Regions from separate parts of the Staphylococcus pasteuri genome, predicted to be linked through region 3. Evidence: predicted binding sites of a transcription regulator. Region 3 holds the regulator's gene; each other region holds the start of a gene.
What was found. Region 3 encodes NrdR, which represses ribonucleotide reductase genes. Its sites were predicted from a motif close to AACACNATATATNGTGTT; they were not measured.
Positions count from the first base shown of each region.

Region 1: nrdI (class Ib ribonucleoside-diphosphate reductase assembly flavoprotein NrdI) is a predicted target of NrdR. The motif match lies at 4,622-4,639, and genes of this name have one in related genera.
Region 2: nrdD (anaerobic ribonucleoside-triphosphate reductase) is a predicted target of NrdR. The motif match lies at 4,950-4,967, and genes of this name have one in related genera.

Region 1 covers NZ_JAUOQO010000002.1:139,865-146,038, reverse strand. The annotation lists gene Q4528_RS02825 (diacylglycerol/lipid kinase family protein) at 1-623, opposite strand, end outside; gene Q4528_RS02820 (peptide MFS transporter) at 772-2,277, opposite strand; gene queF (preQ(1) synthase) at 2,609-3,109, opposite strand; gene Q4528_RS02810 (DMT family transporter) at 3,127-4,005, opposite strand; gene nrdI (class Ib ribonucleoside-diphosphate reductase assembly flavoprotein NrdI) at 4,806-5,204, shown strand; gene nrdE (class 1b ribonucleoside-diphosphate reductase subunit alpha) at 5,167-6,174, shown strand, end outside.
Region 2 covers NZ_JAUOQO010000001.1:289,917-296,090, reverse strand. The annotation lists gene Q4528_RS01335 (assimilatory sulfite reductase (NADPH) flavoprotein subunit) at 1-1,472, shown strand, start outside; gene Q4528_RS01330 (NAD(P)-binding protein) at 1,493-2,110, shown strand; gene Q4528_RS01325 (ArgE/DapE family deacylase) at 2,362-3,579, shown strand; gene Q4528_RS01320 (CHAP domain-containing protein) at 3,935-4,726, shown strand; gene nrdD (anaerobic ribonucleoside-triphosphate reductase) at 5,010-6,174, shown strand, end outside.
Region 3 covers NZ_JAUOQO010000003.1:60,427-66,600, reverse strand. The annotation lists gene dnaI (primosomal protein DnaI) at 346-1,266, opposite strand; gene dnaB (replicative helicase loading/DNA remodeling protein DnaB) at 1,267-2,649, opposite strand; gene nrdR (transcriptional regulator NrdR) at 2,650-3,120, opposite strand; gene gap (type I glyceraldehyde-3-phosphate dehydrogenase) at 3,420-4,445, opposite strand; gene coaE (dephospho-CoA kinase) at 4,630-5,232, opposite strand; gene mutM (bifunctional DNA-formamidopyrimidine glycosylase/DNA-(apurinic or apyrimidinic site) lyase) at 5,248-6,120, opposite strand; gene polA (DNA polymerase I) at 6,135-6,174, opposite strand, start outside.

The DNA of each region.
Region 1 (6,174 bases), on a different contig from region 3:
TTTGGACCATTTGCTACTAAAATCATTGATGTATTTCCAGTTTTTTCTTTGCCATCTATATTTAAATTAAAATCAAATTTGCTAGGATCCATTAAAGTTTTTACTGTTGAACCAATATAACTTAGTTTTCCGAAGATATCTTTAGAACCATCTTGAACATTTTCAGCATTTTGAACAATTAAGCCTAAACCAACAAAATTTAGAGCATACATATCATTTACTTTAATAACATCGTAAGTTTGAATATGTGAAGATAACAACTGTTGGCTAGCTAGCGTATGATTTGGGTTAAGATTTAGTGTTTTAGTGAAATCATTGAATGTTCCTCCAGGGATGATACCAATAGGTAAATCTAAATCATTTTCCATAACACCATTGATTAATTCATTTACAGTACCATCGCCACCTAAAATAAACAGTACATCTATTTGGTTTCCATAATGACCATCTTTAATTGATTGGCAGTAACGTTTAATGTCACCTTCATTTTCGCTTAATTGAATTGAAAAATGTTTACACATAGAACTTAAAGACTTTGTTACTTCACCTAAACCTTGGTAGATATCTTTTAAGCCGCTATGTTCATGATAAAATAACACACCATGATTATATTTATTTGTCATTATACATACCTACTTTCCTTAAGTTCTTATTAATATATTTCAATACCCTAAATTGATGGGCAATAATGGTAAATTTATAGCATTTTTCATTATAAACTAAAAAAGCTATAAGCCGAATTATTTCGACTTATAGCAAATATTGTTTAAATTATCTAATACCTCTCATTGCTTTAACAATTTTTGGTGAGAAGGCTAAAATAATTAAAGTAATGACTATAGCTGAAGTACCTAGGAAAATGAAGTAGTTCGTTTGACCTAATGGATCAATGAGTTTTACCAAAGTACCATTAAATGCTTGAGCAGAAGCATTAGTTAATAACCATAAACTCATCATTTGAGCATTGAATGCTTTTGGTGCTAACTTAACTGCCGCACTGTTACCAGTTGGTGATAAACATAATTCACCGATTACACAAATGATGTAAGACAGAATAACCCAGTTTACTGAGAAATGCGCACTTCCATATAAGTTACCGATTAATCCCATTAAGATATATGAAAAACCAGCTAATCCAGCACCAATGACAAATTTAATAGGTAGACTTGGTTGACGTTTACCTAATTTTTGCCAAATCATTGAAATGACTGGTGCAAATAATAAGATGAATAATGGATTAATAGATTGGAAAATAGTTTCTCCGAAGTTTGTTTTCCATCCTAAAAGATTCAATTTCATATCTGAATGTTCAATACCATAAATGTTTAATACGTTTGATCCTTGCTCTTGGATAGCCCAGAATACCATACCTAAAATAAATAATGGTATAAATGCTTTAGTTCTTGAACGTTCGACCTCAGTGACATCTTTACTACGAATCATAACTGTGAAATAAGAAATTGGTAATACAATACCTAATACTAAAACAGTATTACTTACTAAATCGAATGATAATGTATTAGTCATATATGTAACGATTAATACAATGATGATAATTGCTACGATAGCACCTACAATAGCAGAATATTTTTTCTTTTCTGAAGGTGAAAGTGGGTTTGTTGGAGACATACCAACACGACCTAAATTTTTACGATTAAATAATATATACCATACTAACCCAAGTGCCATACCGATAGCTGCAATTAAGAAACCACCGTGGAAGTTTTTAACATCTAAAAATTGTTGCAAGATAATTGGTGAAATTAAAGCACCGAAGTTAACTGACATATAGAAAATTACAAATCCAGCATCCATACGAGTGTCATCTTTAGTATATAATCTACCAACTATATTAGAGATATTTGGTTTCATCATACCTGAACCTATAATGATGAAAAACATTGATGCGAATAAACCAACCATTGAGAATGGTAAGCTTAAGCAAATATGTCCGATAATAATGAGCACAGCACCAATTAGTGTCGCACCTCTAGTACCTGTAATTCTGTCAGCAATCCAACCACCTGGAATACAAGACATGTAAATTAAAGCACCGTAAACAGACATAATAGACATCGCAGTCGTTCTATCAATTCCTAATCCATGATTAGCAACTGAGTAGTACATATAGAATAAGAGCATTGCACGCATGCCGTAATAACTAAATCTCTCCCAAAATTCTACGAAAAATAATACACCCAATCCTCTTGGATGCCCGAAGAATCCTGTTTGTGGTATTTCTTGTATTGCTTGTTCATGGGAATTATTGGCTTTCATATATTTATCCCATCCTTTCTTTTCCCGTAACGCTAACGTTAAGTCGTTTTTAAAAATTGTACTATTGAAATTAAGAAGTTGCAATAATATTCAAAAAATTATAAAAAAGAAAATTCAGTCAATTTACTTGTGATTATTTTATGTATAATTCATACAAAGTAATTAATCATTAACTTCTTAAGATTTAGTACTAGTACTATATAAAATACGCTTTAACTCAATAAAGTGCAAGAGTTTTTTGAAAATTAAATAAAAAACTTTAGCACTAAATGAAACATCTTGCGAGGACATTTCAAAGTACTAAAGTTTTAACAATAAAATAATTAAGGTATTAACGATTGTCTACATTTTCTGGATACATATCATGGTTCATCATTCTATGTTCAGCCATTTGTTCATATTTTGAATTTGGACGACCATAATTTGTATATGGATCAATTGAAATACCGCCACGAGGTGTGAATTTACCCCATACTTCAATGTAATGGGGATCCATCAAATCAATTAAATCATTCATAATAATATTCATACAATCCTCATGAAAGTCTCCGTGGTTTCTAAAACTAAATAAATATAATTTTAATGATTTAGATTCTACCATTTTGATGTTAGGAATATATGAAATATAAATTGTAGCAAAGTCAGGTTGACCAGTAATAGGGCAAAGAGATGTGAATTCTGGACAATTAAATTTAACAAAGTAATCTCTGCCTTGGTGTTTATTCTCAAAAGTTTCTAAAACATCAGGTCTATAATCAAAATCGTAAGTATTATTTTGATTGCCTAGTAATGTAATATCTTGTAATTCATCTTTTTGACGTCCTTGTGCCAAAAGAATCACTCCTTTAATTAAGATTTAGATTGTTGTTGAGTTGCGTTTGATTCTCGTCTAGCTTTTTCAAACATATAATAACTTGCGCCAATAATTACGACATATCCAAGTGTAGCTAATACATCAGGTGATTCTCCGAATAAAATGAATCCGAACAATGCCGTAAATATAATAGAAGCATAAGTAAATATAGAAATATCTTTAGCTGCTGCGAAACTATAAGCTAATGTGATACCAATTTGACCTACTGCAGCTGATAATCCAGCTCCAAATAAATATAGTAACTGTAAATTACTCATTGGCTCATAAGTAAATATTGTAAATGGTATAAGTACTACTACAGAAAATAAAGAGAAATAAAAAACAATAGTATAAGGTGCTTCTCTAGTACTTAAAGCACGTACACAAGTGTAGGCTGAAGCGGCAAAGATACCTGAGAATAGTCCAATAAGTGATGGTATGATTGAAGAAGAAAATTCAGGTTTTACTATTAATAGCATCCCTAATATTGCTACAACCATCGCTGTAATTTGATATTTACGAATTTTTTCATTTAAGAAAATCAAACTGAATAAGATTGTCCAAAAAGGATTGAGCTTCATTAAAGTATCAGCATCACTGAGCACCATATGGTCAATTGCGTATATATTGAACAATACGCCAATCAATCCAAGTGCGGATCTTGAAATAAGTAATGGTTGACTACTTAACTTTCCGAACATAGGCTGCTTATATTTATATATGAAGAATAATGGTATAAACATAGCAACTAAATTTCTGGCTAAAGACTTTTGAAAAACAGGTAAATCACCTGCTAATCTGAAAAATACAGACATAAAGCTAAAGCCTACTGCAGAAATTAGGATTGCAATAATACCTTTAATTTTAGGATTCAATACTATCGCCTCATTTATAAAAATTTAACGTTACTATAGTAGCATAAATGATAGGGTTATGCATAAAAGACTTGATATTTTGGAACAAAGATTATACAATATCAATACGAACATACGTTCTGTAAAGTTTGCTTTGATTGATGGCATTAAACATTTTTAATATCCCTAAAAAATTGTATATAACTGAAAACGATTGCAATTCAATTCTATTGCTTTATAGGTTGTATACGTTGTAATGATAGGATTTTCGTTAATGTATTGGAATGATGGTTATGTATATTTTCTTTAAAAAAGCAAGTGATTTTAACTGAAAAATTTTTTTATTTTTATTGAGGTAAGACTAATGGTGTAGTGGTGCATGTTCAAAAGAAAAGACGAACATTAGACATAAAACTTTAACTTTAAATAAGTATAGCTATTATGTATAATGAAACACAGAATATAGTACCGATATTAATAAACAGACACAATATATTGTGTTTTGAAACGGTACTAATAAAATGAATAATCTTATTATAAATGCAAAATGACACTGATAATTTAAGAAAAAACTCTTATTAACAGTGTTTAGGCACAAAATGTTTAATTATACTATATAGATCTAAATTCGAAACTAACCACTATATCTTGTGGTTTGAAAAATAAAATCACATATTAATATAAGGTCATATAGTTTTTATAAACGTTTCGTTTAGTGACTCATTTCATTCTACAACACAATGTTTTGTAGGAAGCTTTCCTTAACAATAAAGGAGAACTTCTTTTTTAATTTTTTTAAATTGGTGAAAGAAGGCGATCCAATGAAAGTAGTATATTTTTCATTTTCAGGCAATGTACGTCGATTCATTAAACGTGCTGAAATCGAAAATGCGATGGAAATTACATCTGACAACTGTACAGAAACTATTAATGAACCCTACATTTTAGTTACAGGAACCATAGGGTTTGGTGAGGTTCCTCAACAGGTTCAGGCTTTTTTAGATGTTAATCATTCAAATATTAAGGCCGTGGCTGCAAGTGGAAATAGAAACTGGGGTCAGAACTTTGCTAAAGCAGGGCGTACTATATCTGAAAAATATGATATTCCGTTGTTAATGAAGTTTGAAGTGCAGGGAACAAACAAAGACGTTATCGAATTTAAAAACAAGGTGGGTAATTTTAATGAAAACTATGGACGAGAAGAAGTACAATCATATTGAATTAAATAACGAAGTTACAAAAAGAAAAGATAATGGTTTTTTTAATTTAGAAAAAGACCAAGAGTCACTTAAAGTATACTTGGAAGAAATCCACGATAAAACAATTTATTTCGATAGCGAAATCGAAAGATTACATTATCTTGTAGACAATAACTTTTATTTCAATATCTTTGAAAAATATAATGAGGCAGATTTAATTGAAATTACAGAATATGCGAAATCAATTAATTTCCAATTCGCAAGTTATATGTCAGCAAGTAAATTTTATAAAGACTATGCACTTAAAACCAATGATAAACAACAATTTTTAGAAGATTATAATCAACACGTTGCTATCGTATCAATGTACTTAGCTAATGGTGATAAAAACCAAGCGAAACAATTTATTTCATCCATGGTTGAACAACGTTACCAACCAGCAACACCAACGTTTTTAAATGCTGGTAGAGCACGACGTGGAGAATTAGTGTCATGTTTCTTATTAGAAGTAGATGATAGTTTAAATTCTATTAACTTTATTGATTCAACTGCGAAACAACTAAGTAAAATTGGTGGCGGCGTTGCTATCAATTTATCAAAATTACGTGCACGTGGTGAAGCAATCAAAGGTATTAAAGGTGTAGCTAAAGGTGTATTACCTGTTGCTAAATCTTTAGAAGGTGGATTTAGTTATGCTGACCAATTAGGACAAAGACCTGGTGCAGGCGCAGTTTATTTAAACATCTTCCATTATGATGTTGAAGAATTTTTAGATACTAAAAAGGTAAATGCTGATGAAGATTTACGCTTATCTACTATTTCAACTGGTTTAATTGTCCCTTCTAAATTCTTTGATTTAGCTAAAGAAGGTAAAGACTTCTATATGTTTGCGCCACATACTGTAAAACAGGAATATGGTGTGACTTTAGATGACATCGATTTAGATAAATATTATGACGACATGGTTGCAAATCCAAACGTTGAGAAAAAG
Region 2 (6,174 bases), on a different contig from region 3:
TATTTATTATTACCTCAACATATGGCGAAGGTGACCCACCAGACAATGCATTTGAATTTCACGAAGCGTTACATAGACGCGAAGCACCAAAATTAGATGGTGTAAGATTTTCAGTATTAGCTTTAGGTGATCAAACCTATGAATATTTCTGTCAAGCTGGTAAAGATTTTGACATTAGATTAGATGAATTAGGTGCTGAACGTATCTATGACCGTATAGATTGTGATGTAGATTATGAAGAAGACGCTGAAAAATGGATGGCCAATGTGATTAATTCAATTGGTTCTAAACCTGAAGATACAGAGAGTGAACAGGTGGTAAGTGAGTCTATAAAATTAGCAAAAGAAAGAAAATATTCTAAATCAAATCCTTATGAAGCGGAAGTATTAGAAAATATTAATTTAAATGGTGAAGGCTCAAATAAAGAAACACGTCATGTTGAATTACTATTAGATAATTTTGGTGAAGACTTTGAACCAGGGGATTGTATTGTTGTGTTACCACAAAACGATCCAGCTATAGTAGAGTTATTAATCAGTACATTAGGTTGGGATTATGAAGATCAAGTACTTATCAACGATGATGGAGATACACTTAACTTAGAAGAAGCCTTATCATCCTATTTTGAAATTACGAAACTAACAAAGCCATTGTTAGAAAATGCTGCTGTGTTATTTGATAATGATGATTTAAAAGAGAGAGTTCAAGATAAAGAATGGATTCAAAATTATATTGACGGTCGAGACCTTATCGATTTATTAAATGATTTTGATACAACAGAATTACAACCAGATAACCTATTCCAATTATTGAGAAAATTACCGCCTAGAGAGTATTCAATTTCAAGTAGTTATAAAGCGATACCTGATGAAGTACATATTACGGTCGGTGCAGTTAGATATCAATCACATGGTCGTAATAGAAAAGGTGTATGCTCTGTAGAATTTGCAGAACGCCTTCAACCGGGTGATACAGTACCAATTTATTTAAAACGTAATCCGAATTTTAAATTCCCTCAAGATAGTGATATTCCAGTTATCATGATTGGACCAGGAACAGGCATTGCACCATTTAGAAGTTATATGCAAGAAAGAGAAGAACTTGGGTTAAAAGGAAATACATGGCTATTCTTCGGTGAACAACATTTTGAAACGGATTTTCTATACCAGGAAGATTGGCAAGAGTGGTTGGATAAAGGTTATCTAACTCAACTAGATGTTGCTTTTTCTAGAGATACTGAACACAAAGTGTACGTACAACATCGTATTTTAGAAAATAGTGAGCAATTTAATGAATGGATTCAAAACGGAGCGGCTATTTACATTTGTGGAGACGAAAAACAAATGGCTAAAGATGTACATCAAACAATTAAAGAAGTATTGATAAAAGAACAAAATTTATCTGAAACAGAAGCTGAAGATTATCTAAAACAAATGAAAAAAGAAAATAGATATCAAAGAGATGTCTATTAAAATAGAAATGGGGATTACGCATGCAAATGCCAATAATGATTGATTTAACAAATATGAATGTAGTTGTTATTGGAGGCGGAAAAATTGCCACTCGTCGCGTAAGTTTGCTCCTTGAATATACATCACAAATTCATGTAGTCAGTCCGCATATTACAGATATATTGGAACAACTAGTACGACAGCAACAGATTACGTGGGAAGAAAAATCTTTTGAAGCATCAGATGTAAACGATGCCGACCTAGTGATTGCCGCTACAAATCAAGCGCATGTTAACGATGAAATTAAAAATCATATATCCCCTCACACACTATTTAATCATGTTGGTAATGCCCAACAAGGTAATATAACGTTTCATAATCAACTTAGAAGAGGAAGATTAACTATCAGTGTCTCCACAGAAGGTGCAAGTCCCAAATTAGGAAAACAAATTATTCAAGATTTATCTGAAACATATGACAAATCTTATGAGAATTATATTGATTTCTTATATGAGGCAAGACAATTAATTAAGGCGAAAGTAATAGATTCGTCTAAGAAACAGCAACTACTTAAAGATATTTTGTCTAAAAAATATTTTAATCAAGCAGAACAACAATCATTTATAAGTTGGCTTGAATCTATGAATTCATATAGATAGAGGACGTCTTGAAGTATGTATAAGAGTTTTAATAATACATTTAACTATGTTTATAAACAGTAAATAATTCGTTATTTAATTAATAGAGGGTACGATGAAGAAAGTTGACATTTCATCGTATCCTCTTCGTTTTTTCCCAAAAAATCGGTACACAGTAAAATACATATTTAAAATAGTGTTTATTTATTGGTTGTAAGTGAAATATTTAATGTAAAGTGATTAATTACATGGAATACAATGGGGATGATGACATGAGTGTATTTTCAGAAGAAGATAAAATAAAAATTTTAGCTGATATTGTAGAAATAAATACTGAAAATGATAATGAGCTTGAGGTTTGTAATTATTTTAAAGCATTATTGAACAAATATGATATTGATTCGAAAATAATAAAAGTTGACAATCGTCGTGCTAATTTAGTTGCTGAAATAGGTGAAGGAAAGCCTAAAATTGCTATATCAGGACACATGGATGTAGTTGACGCAGGAGATTATAATGAATGGAAATATGATCCTTTTAAATTAACTGAAGAAGATGACAAGTTGTATGGACGTGGAACAACAGATATGAAAGGTGGATTAGCAGCATTAATTATAGCCATGATTGAGATTAAGGAATCGGGTCGTTTACAAAAAGGGACAATTAGATTAATGGCTACTGCTGCAGAAGAAAAAGAAATGTCAGGTGCTCAATTATTTAAAGAACAAGGATATGTTAATGATTTAGATGGAATGATCATTGCTGAACCATCAGATGGTTTCGCTTTTTACGCAACAAAGGGATCTATGGGATTAAAAGTAACATCTAAAGGCATACCGGCACATTCATCTTTACCATCATTAGGGCACAACGCAATCAATTCATTAATTGCATTCATACAAAGGATTAAAGAAAAATATGTTGAAATCAAAAAGAACGAAAAAGAACATTCGCTTGATGTTCATCCTTATATTGATGAATGTATTAGAGAGCAAGGTCATTATAATGATGGTGACCTAAAGGAAGATGTGGCAGCAGGCCTAGTAATTGTAAACTCAATTATTAGAGGAGGCGAGCAATTCAATACAGTGCCAGAATCTGCCTACGCAGAATTTAATATAAGAACAGTGCCAGAATATGATAATGTTGCTATTGAAAAGTTATTTAAAGATACTGTAAAAGAAATAGACAGTGAAAGATTATCTGTAGAAGTCACTGTTAATCATCCTACAGTTTATACGCATAAAGATAATCGTTTAATAAACACATTTTTAGAATATAATCACGACTTCAAAGTATCAGGTATGGTTGGTGCAACAGATGCAGCAGAATTACTAGGGGATAAAGATGAAGATTTTGATTTAGCTATTATTGGACCAGGACATATAACGTTGGCACATCAAACAGACGAATATGTTTATAAATCTAGATATTTAGATTATATAGATATGTATCAACAAGTTATATTGAATTATTTGAATCAACATTAATAGATTATCAAATACTAAGATAATAGTAGAAATAAAGCTATTATCTTAGTATTTTTATGTCTGTAATTGTCAGATAAATTACATAAACAGTAATAAATAATATAAATATAATTAAATAATAGCCTAGGCAATGAATTGAAAGCCATTACAACGATATCCAACAATTTTACAAAAAATGTTGGATTATTATGATTCATTTACAAAACATTAACATTGACCACAAACTCTTGTATGTCTGTTAGAGTGTGACTTGTCGTTATTTAACGAGTAAAAAACTTTTATTAATTGAAAATTGAAGGTAGCCACGAGATAAAGAGAATAAACAGTTATATCAATCTTTAGGAGGATATTTAAAATGAAAAAAATCGCTACAGCTACAATCGCAACAGCAGGTTTCGCAACTTTTGGTTTAATGCAACATGATGCAGATGCAGCAGAAAACAATAATAATGGATATAATCCTAATGATCCTTATTCATATGAATACACATACACAATAGACCAACAAGGTAATTACAATTACGATTGGAAAGGTAATTGGAGTCCTAACCAACAGAACCAACAAAATCAACAACAAGCTCAACAACCACAACAAGGTAATTACTATAGTTATTCATATGGTAACCAAGGAACTCAAAGCTACAATTCAAATAACGCTACAACAAATAATAATCAATCTACACAATCTTATACAGCAAATAATTCAAATAACCAAGGTGGCGGATTAGGTGCTGATTATTCAACATCAGATAAAAATATTAAAGTAACTACACAAAATGCGCCATCATCAAATAATTCAACTGCATTTTCAGGTCAATCAAGCTCTGGTTCAAATGCATACACAGCTGGTCAATGTACTTATTATGTATATGACAAAGTTGGCGGAAAAATTAGTTCTAACTGGGGCAACGCTAGCAACTGGGCAAACGCTGCTGCACAAGATGGTTATAATGTAAGTAATTCACCTAAACAAGGTGCAATCATGCAAACATCACAAGGTGCATATGGTCACGTTGCTTATGTTGAAAATGTAAATTCTGACGGTTCAATTAAAGTTTCAGAAATGAACTATAATGGTGGACCAGGTAACGTATCAACTCGTACAATTTCAGCTAGCCAAGCTGGTTCATACAACTATATTTCATAATATAGATTGAGTTTATTAAGACAAACTTACCATGAGGTGGGTTTGTCTTTTTTTATTTTAAAAAATAAGTTATTTATGCTGATTAAAATAAGAGTACTAATATAGTAGCGCACGCATTGTTATCAATTGGATTGCTATCAATAATGTAAGAATTATTTTATAGTTGTTCATTAATTGGTAAAAACTTTATGACAGTTTGGTTAAGTGTCGAGTTATCCATTGAATAACTATATATAGTGGATTAAGTTTAAATTGGACACTATATATAGAAAAGAGTGAAAAGATGAATCAACTAGAACAATCATTAACTGGACTTATAGAAAAAGACCCAACTATAGTAAATGAAAATGCTAATAAAGATAGTAATACTTTTTCCACAATGAGAGATTTAACAGCAGGAATTGTTTCTAAATCATATGCTTTAAATTACTTATTACCTAAACATATAGCGCAAGCACATGAAAGTGGTGATATTCATTTTCATGATTTAGATTATCATCCATTTCAACCTTTAACGAATTGTTGTCTTATAGATGCAGAAAGTATGTTAAAAAATGGCTTTGAAATCGGTAATGCTAATGTAACTTCTCCTAAATCCATTCAAACAGCGTCAGCACAACTTGTACAAATTATTGCTAATGTTTCTAGTAGTCAATACGGTGGTTGTACAGTTGATCGTGTAGACGAATTACTTAGTAAATACGCAGAAAGTAATGAACGGCATCATAGTGAAATGGCTCATAATTATGTGAAAGAAGACCAGATTCAAAAGTATATAGACGAACAAGTTACAAAAGATATTAACGATGCTATAGAAAGTTTGGAATATGAAATTAATACTTTATATACATCAAATGGCCAAACACCTTTTGTGACTTTAGGTTTTGGATTAGGAACTGATCGATTAAGTCGAAAAATACAGCAAGCTATTTTGAATACAAGAATTAAAGGACTAGGTAAAGATAGGGTAACAGCTATTTTCCCAAAATTAGTATTTTCGATTAAAGATGGTGTGAATTTGAAGCAAAATAATCCTAACTATGATATTAAGCAACTCGCATTAGAATGTTCAACGAAACGTATGTATCCAGATATTTTAAATTACGATAAAATTGTTGAATTATTAGGTGATTTTAAGGCACCAATGGGATGTCGATCATTTTTACCAAGTTGGCGCAATGACAAAGGAGAATTTGAAAATAATGGTCGTTGTAATTTAGGTGTCGTGACATTAAATTTACCTAGAATAGCTTTAGAATCAGAAGGGGATATGACGACGTTTTGGAAACTATTTTACGACAAAATGACATTAATGCATGATGCATTAGTATATAGAATTGAACGACTAAAAAGTGCTACAGTCAATAATGCTCCTATTCTGTATAGAAGTGGTGCATTTAAATACAAACTTAACGATGATGAACAAGTCGATACTTTATTCAAAAATA
Region 3 (6,174 bases):
ATGAAAATCATATCGTTGACTTATTGAATAAATATCAATTTGTAACGAATGTGAGAAAACAAAAAAATCCCGCCCCTAATACAGGGACGAGATCGTCGTGGTACCACCCTAGTTGAACGTCAAAATATAACCAAAAGATTACATTCAACGTCTTCTCTACATAAGATAACGGTCTTGAGCCGAGCATTCATTACAAATGCCATACATTAAAGTAGTAATAATTTAATATATTAACCATATTCTCATCAAGTAATGGCTTTCTGTGTAATAGTGATTAAATTATCTTATCTTCAACAGTTTCAACGATTTAGATTTAAGTCCATTATACAATATTATTTAAAAATATCAATTGTTTCTAAAGTTTTCTCCCTTTAAGAAATATGGTGTTGATAATGTTTTAATTCTTTCAATAATTCTAGCAGCCTTAGTTTTTTCAGCGCCTTCACGTGTCATTGATAAATGATGCTCTAATTCTTCATAACTTAAGTTTGAAGTGAAAAATGTAGGTAATTCATGAACCATTCTATAATGTAACAATGGTCCTATCACTTCATCTCTAACCCATGGCGTAACTTCTTCTGCTCCGATATCGTCTAACATTAAAATATTAGCTTCACGTATTCTTTGTAATTTTCTTTCATAACTACCATCTTTGAAACCACCTTTTAATGTTCTAATATATTCTGGCAGATAGACAATAGTAGATGGTACTTTTTTAGCCTTAAGTTGGTTAGCTATAGCACCTAGAATAAATGATTTTCCAGTACCAAAAGGACCATATAAATATAAACCTTTAACATCTTCGTTATTAATCAATTTTTTACAAATATCATTAACTTGCATTGCTAAGTCTAATCGATTACGTCCAGTCGTATAAATGTCTTTTATTTTAGCGTTTAATGTATCACGTTGCATATGATGTGATGTAATTAATTGAGAATTAAGACGTTCTTCATCATATTTAATTTTACAAGGACAAGGTAAATAACGAATTTTTATACGTTCATTTTCTACATATAATTCTGGTACATGACCTTTAACAAAATTTGGGCATTCGTTATAACTATGACCGTCATAATGTTTTTGTTGATCTTTATATTCTTGTAAAACATTTAAATCCTCATCAATAATAGCATTTGTTATCTCTGATTGATGTTCATTTAAAAATGTCTTAACGTCAGGATCATTAACTACTTGTTGACGTATTTTTGCAATTCTTTTTCCGAAATCTTTATTTGACCCAACAATTTGCTTAAAACTTTCCATCTAATCCTCCTCCCAATCTTTATTTAATTGTTCTAGAAATGCTTGTCGATCTTTTTCAAATTGATCATCAGTTTCATCTTTTGAATGTTCTGCAGCATTTGGATTGTCTCTTTCTTCTAACCATTTAGGTGTTTTTTCTCTAGAGACTAATTTACTTTTTCTATTATATCCTTGATAGGAATTAGATTTTGATTCATATGTTGGTTTAGGTTGGTTTACCTTCAAGGCATATTCATAAGCCTGTTTGGCTGTAGTAATCCCTTTTTTCTTCCAATTAGAAGCAATCTCAAAAATATACGATTTAGGTAATTTCATATCTTCTTTAAGCATTACGAATTGTAGCAAGATATTAATCACACCAAAATTCATTTTCTCTCTATGAATTAATTCTTCAATCATATTTTTTTGTGACAAAGTTGGTTCAGATTCTGACCAAGAAGCTAACATATCAATAGGACTTGTTTGTTCTAATAAATCTAACCAAGCATCTGTATCATTTTCAGGATCTTTATCTTCTTTATTTTGTGTTGCCGTATTGTTTTGTTTAATATTCTGATTTAGTTCTAATTTAGGTAATTGATTATCATGTTCTATTAAATAATATGAACGAGCTTGTTTACGCATTTCTTCAAATGATAATTGTTGTGCACTAGTAATCGAATTTAAAATAATATGTTTCATTGCATCTACTGTTAATCCATAAAGTGTTGCAAGTTGCATGATTAAAGCTTTAGCATCTTTAGTCACTATTTCACTTGAAATAAAATGATTATGCAACATGGATTTTAACATTTCAAAATCAAATGATTCATTCGATAAATCGATACCAGCATATTCTCCTGATTGAGGTATATTTTGAGTATCGACATCTATTATTTTATTAGGAACATGAAATACATCTGTAAATTTTCTTGTCGTTTGTTGATAATTCGATAAATCTTTATTTTCTTGTTCAAAATGCTTTTTTAAAATTTGATATCTTTTTTTATCAACCTCACTGTAAAGAAATACTGATAACATAGGATCATTAAAAAATTGATATGCAGAAGGAGGTTGGACAAGTTGATAAACAAAATGAGTTTGTTGTTCTTCATGCTTAACAAATGATTTCATTAATCCGATCGCTTCTAGTAAATCCATTTGATTTCTAAATTCTAATAAATTTTCTTTTAATTCGTTCATAATTACATAGTGAGTTAAAGCTTGTTCATTATCATTGGAAAATTGGTGCATAAAATGATATAAACCAATGGCTTGTTGTCCAATTAACGGTGTAAAAAGACGATTAAGTATCTCTAGATGTTGTGAATTTAAATGGAAATTTTGTATAACTTCAAAACTGTCTTGTGGTCTTAATCCAAATTCAAAGGATTGTAATCCCATTTATAAATCACTCCGTTTATTATCATTCAAAATCCCTTGCATTGAAGCTAATAATTGATCTATATCTTTAAATTCTTTATATACTGAAGCAAATCGAACATATGATACTTGATCAACATGCATAAGTAAATTCATAACATGTTCCCCTATTTCTCTTGATGATATTTCTGTGTGACCTTCATCTCTAAGTTGCCATTCAACTTTATTAGTTATATCTTCAAGTTGTTGATATCTTACAGGGCGTTTTTCACATGATCTAACCAAACCGTTTAATATTTTTTCCCTTAAAAATTGTTCTCTTGTTCCGTCTTTTTTTACTACAATTAAAGGACTTACCTCTATATGTTCAAATGTTGTGAATCTTGTACCACAATTTTCGCATTCTCTTCTTCGACGAATTGCATTTGCGTCGTCTGCGTGACGAGAATCGACTACTCTAGAATGCGTTGAATTACATTTTGGGCATTTCATAATTGTCACCCTTTTCTATTTTAATTATTCTCAATTATACTATAAAATCATACGTTAAAAAAGAAAGCGCATTTGAGATAAATGGTTCAAAATGTGTAACCTATTTTTAAAAAGTGGCTATATTAACTTAAAAATGAAAACAAATATACTTAAATTTCTCTTCATTTAACAATTTGTCTAATGAAAATAGAAACATCTAAATTATTATTCTAAAGCTTTCTATAAAAAATTAAAACTGCCAACCTAATCCTTATGTTTGGATTTGATTGACAGCTTCAATATATTTATTTTTACCAATTTTAAACTGCTTCTACTGCACTTTGTGAATCAATTAATTTACCAATTTGTTCAGCTACTTCAACAACTCTATTTGAGTAACCCCATTCATTATCATACCAAGCAATTACTTTAACTTTATTATCTCCCATAACCATTGTTGATTGTGCATCAATAACAGCAGAGTTTGGATTAGTATTGAAATCTACTGAAACAAGTGGTTCAGTTTCTACATCTAACACACCATCTAGATTAGCATTTTTGAAAGCTTGATTTACTTCATCAACAGTAACATTTTTTTCTAAATCTACAACTAAATCCACAAGTGATACGTTTTTAGTTGGTACTCTTAAAGCCATACCATGTAATTTACCTTCAACTTCAGGTAGCACTTCTTTTAATGCTTTTGCTGCACCAGTTGAAGTCGGAATGATACTTTCATTACATGAACGCGCTCTGCGTAAATCTTTATGTGGGTTATCAATATTTTTTTGATCATTCGTAATAGCGTGAACTGTAGTCATTAGACCATTTACTATACCAAATTCATCATTTAAAACTTTGGCAACTGGTCCGATACAATTTGTTGTACAAGATGCATTACTAAAGATGTCAAATTCATTTACGTCTAATTTATCGTCGTTGACACCTTTAACTATCATTTGTACATGTCCACCTTTAGAAGGTCCAGTTAATAATACTTTTTTAGCACCTGCATTAATGTGTGCGATTGCTTTATCACCATGATTAAATTTACCAGTCGCTTCGATGACAACATCTATATCTAAGTCTTTCCATGGTAAATTTTCAGGATTTCTATCTGAAACTAATTTAATGTCTTGGTCCTTATATCTAATACCATCCTCAATAGCTTCTACTTTTTCATTATATTTACCATGTGTTGTATCATAATTGATAAGATGTGCAATTGTTTCAGGTGGGTAACTAGCATTAATTGCCTTTACATTTAAGTTATCATTTTGTAAAGCAATTCTTAACACCATTCTACCAATTCTACCCATTCCATTAATTGCAATATTTGTCGCCATTTAAAGCACCCCTTGATCATTTATTTATATGTTATACTTTATGGCATTAGTATAACATAATAACATCATTTTGAAAGCGTTTACTTAAACTTTACAAAATATTTTTATAATCATATGTAATAAGCAAACATTATCAAAATAAAAACTCAATGCCCTTAAAAGACATTGAGTTTAAAATGATAATTTACTTTTCTATGAAACCTTGTTCGCTAAGTAATTTCTCTAGATTTTGCTTTAATTCTAATTTATCTCCTAAATTATCAATGACATGGTCAGCCATTCTACTTTTTTTATCTATAGAAATTTGACTATAAACACGTGCTTTTGCTTCTTCTTGGGTTAAGTCATTTCGCTCCATTAAACGATCAATTTGAATACTTTCAGAAGTATAAACAAGCCATACTTCGTCTACAGTATCTTGTAATTCATTTTCAAATAGAAGCGGGATATCCATTATGACATTATGGCCTTCTTCAATATATTGTTGTTTCTTTTCATCCATAATTTCTCTAACAATCGGATGTACAATTTCATTTAGCACTAATCGTTGATCAGGATTATTAAAGACTAAGTCTCCCATATACTTCCGATCCATTTCACCATTTTCATCGATAGCTTCTTCTCCGAATGTTTCTCTTACCTTTTCTAAACCTGTTGTACCTTTAGCAACTGCTTCTCTTGCAGCTGTATCTGCATCAATCACTTTAAATCCAAATGCAGTTAATAATTCAGATACAGTAGATTTGCCTGATGCAATACCACCAGTAAGTCCTATTACTTTTGACATATTTTCACGCTTCCTTTATTTCTGACAAGTCGGGCAATAGTGACTATTTCTTGATGCAATGACTTCAGTTTCGATTGGATGCCCACATACCTTGCAATATTTTTGTTTGTATACATTAAGATGTAGCTGCATTTCACCTGTTTTTCCATCAGCATGTCGATAATCCGAAATGCTGGTACCACCGTATTTTATACCCTCATTTAGTACTGAACGAACATGATAAAATACCATTTCTTTTTCTTGGTCAGTTAAACTTTGAGTTAGTCGATGTGGTTTTATACCTGCTCTAAATAAAGCCTCACAAGCATAAATATTTCCACAACCAGAAATGACTTTATGATCTAGAATAACCTGTTTAATCGGTTTTTTAATATAACTTTTTTTATTTGTACAATCTAAAAAATGTTGTAATGCATCATCATCAAATGGTTCTGGAGCTATTTTTAAAAATGATGGATAGGACTCAAAACTGCTAACATTTCTTATCTCTCCAAAACGTCTTATATCTGAATAAACTAATTTTTTGCCATTGTTTAGTTCAAATATCACTTGCCAATGTTTTCGATAATTAGGTGCAGTAATTTGTTCTAAATCATCTACAATGAAGAATCCACCAGCCATACCTAAATGACTAATTAAAATACGATTCTCATCATTTTGTTGAATATAAAAGACGATGTATTTACTTCTTCTGTCGATTTTTATAATTTTATATCCTTCAGTTAAACGTTTAAAACTATCAAGTTCGATTCCCTTGATTATGGTTTCTCTACCATTCTTTTTTCCATTAATAACACTTTCTGAGAATTTTACTTTATCAATAATTGTATTAATGGCGTATGGTTCAATACCTCGTTTAACATGTTCTACCTCAGGTAATTCTGGCATATTAATACCTTCCTTTATTTTGCGTCATACCAAGTTTCACCATAACTAGAATCT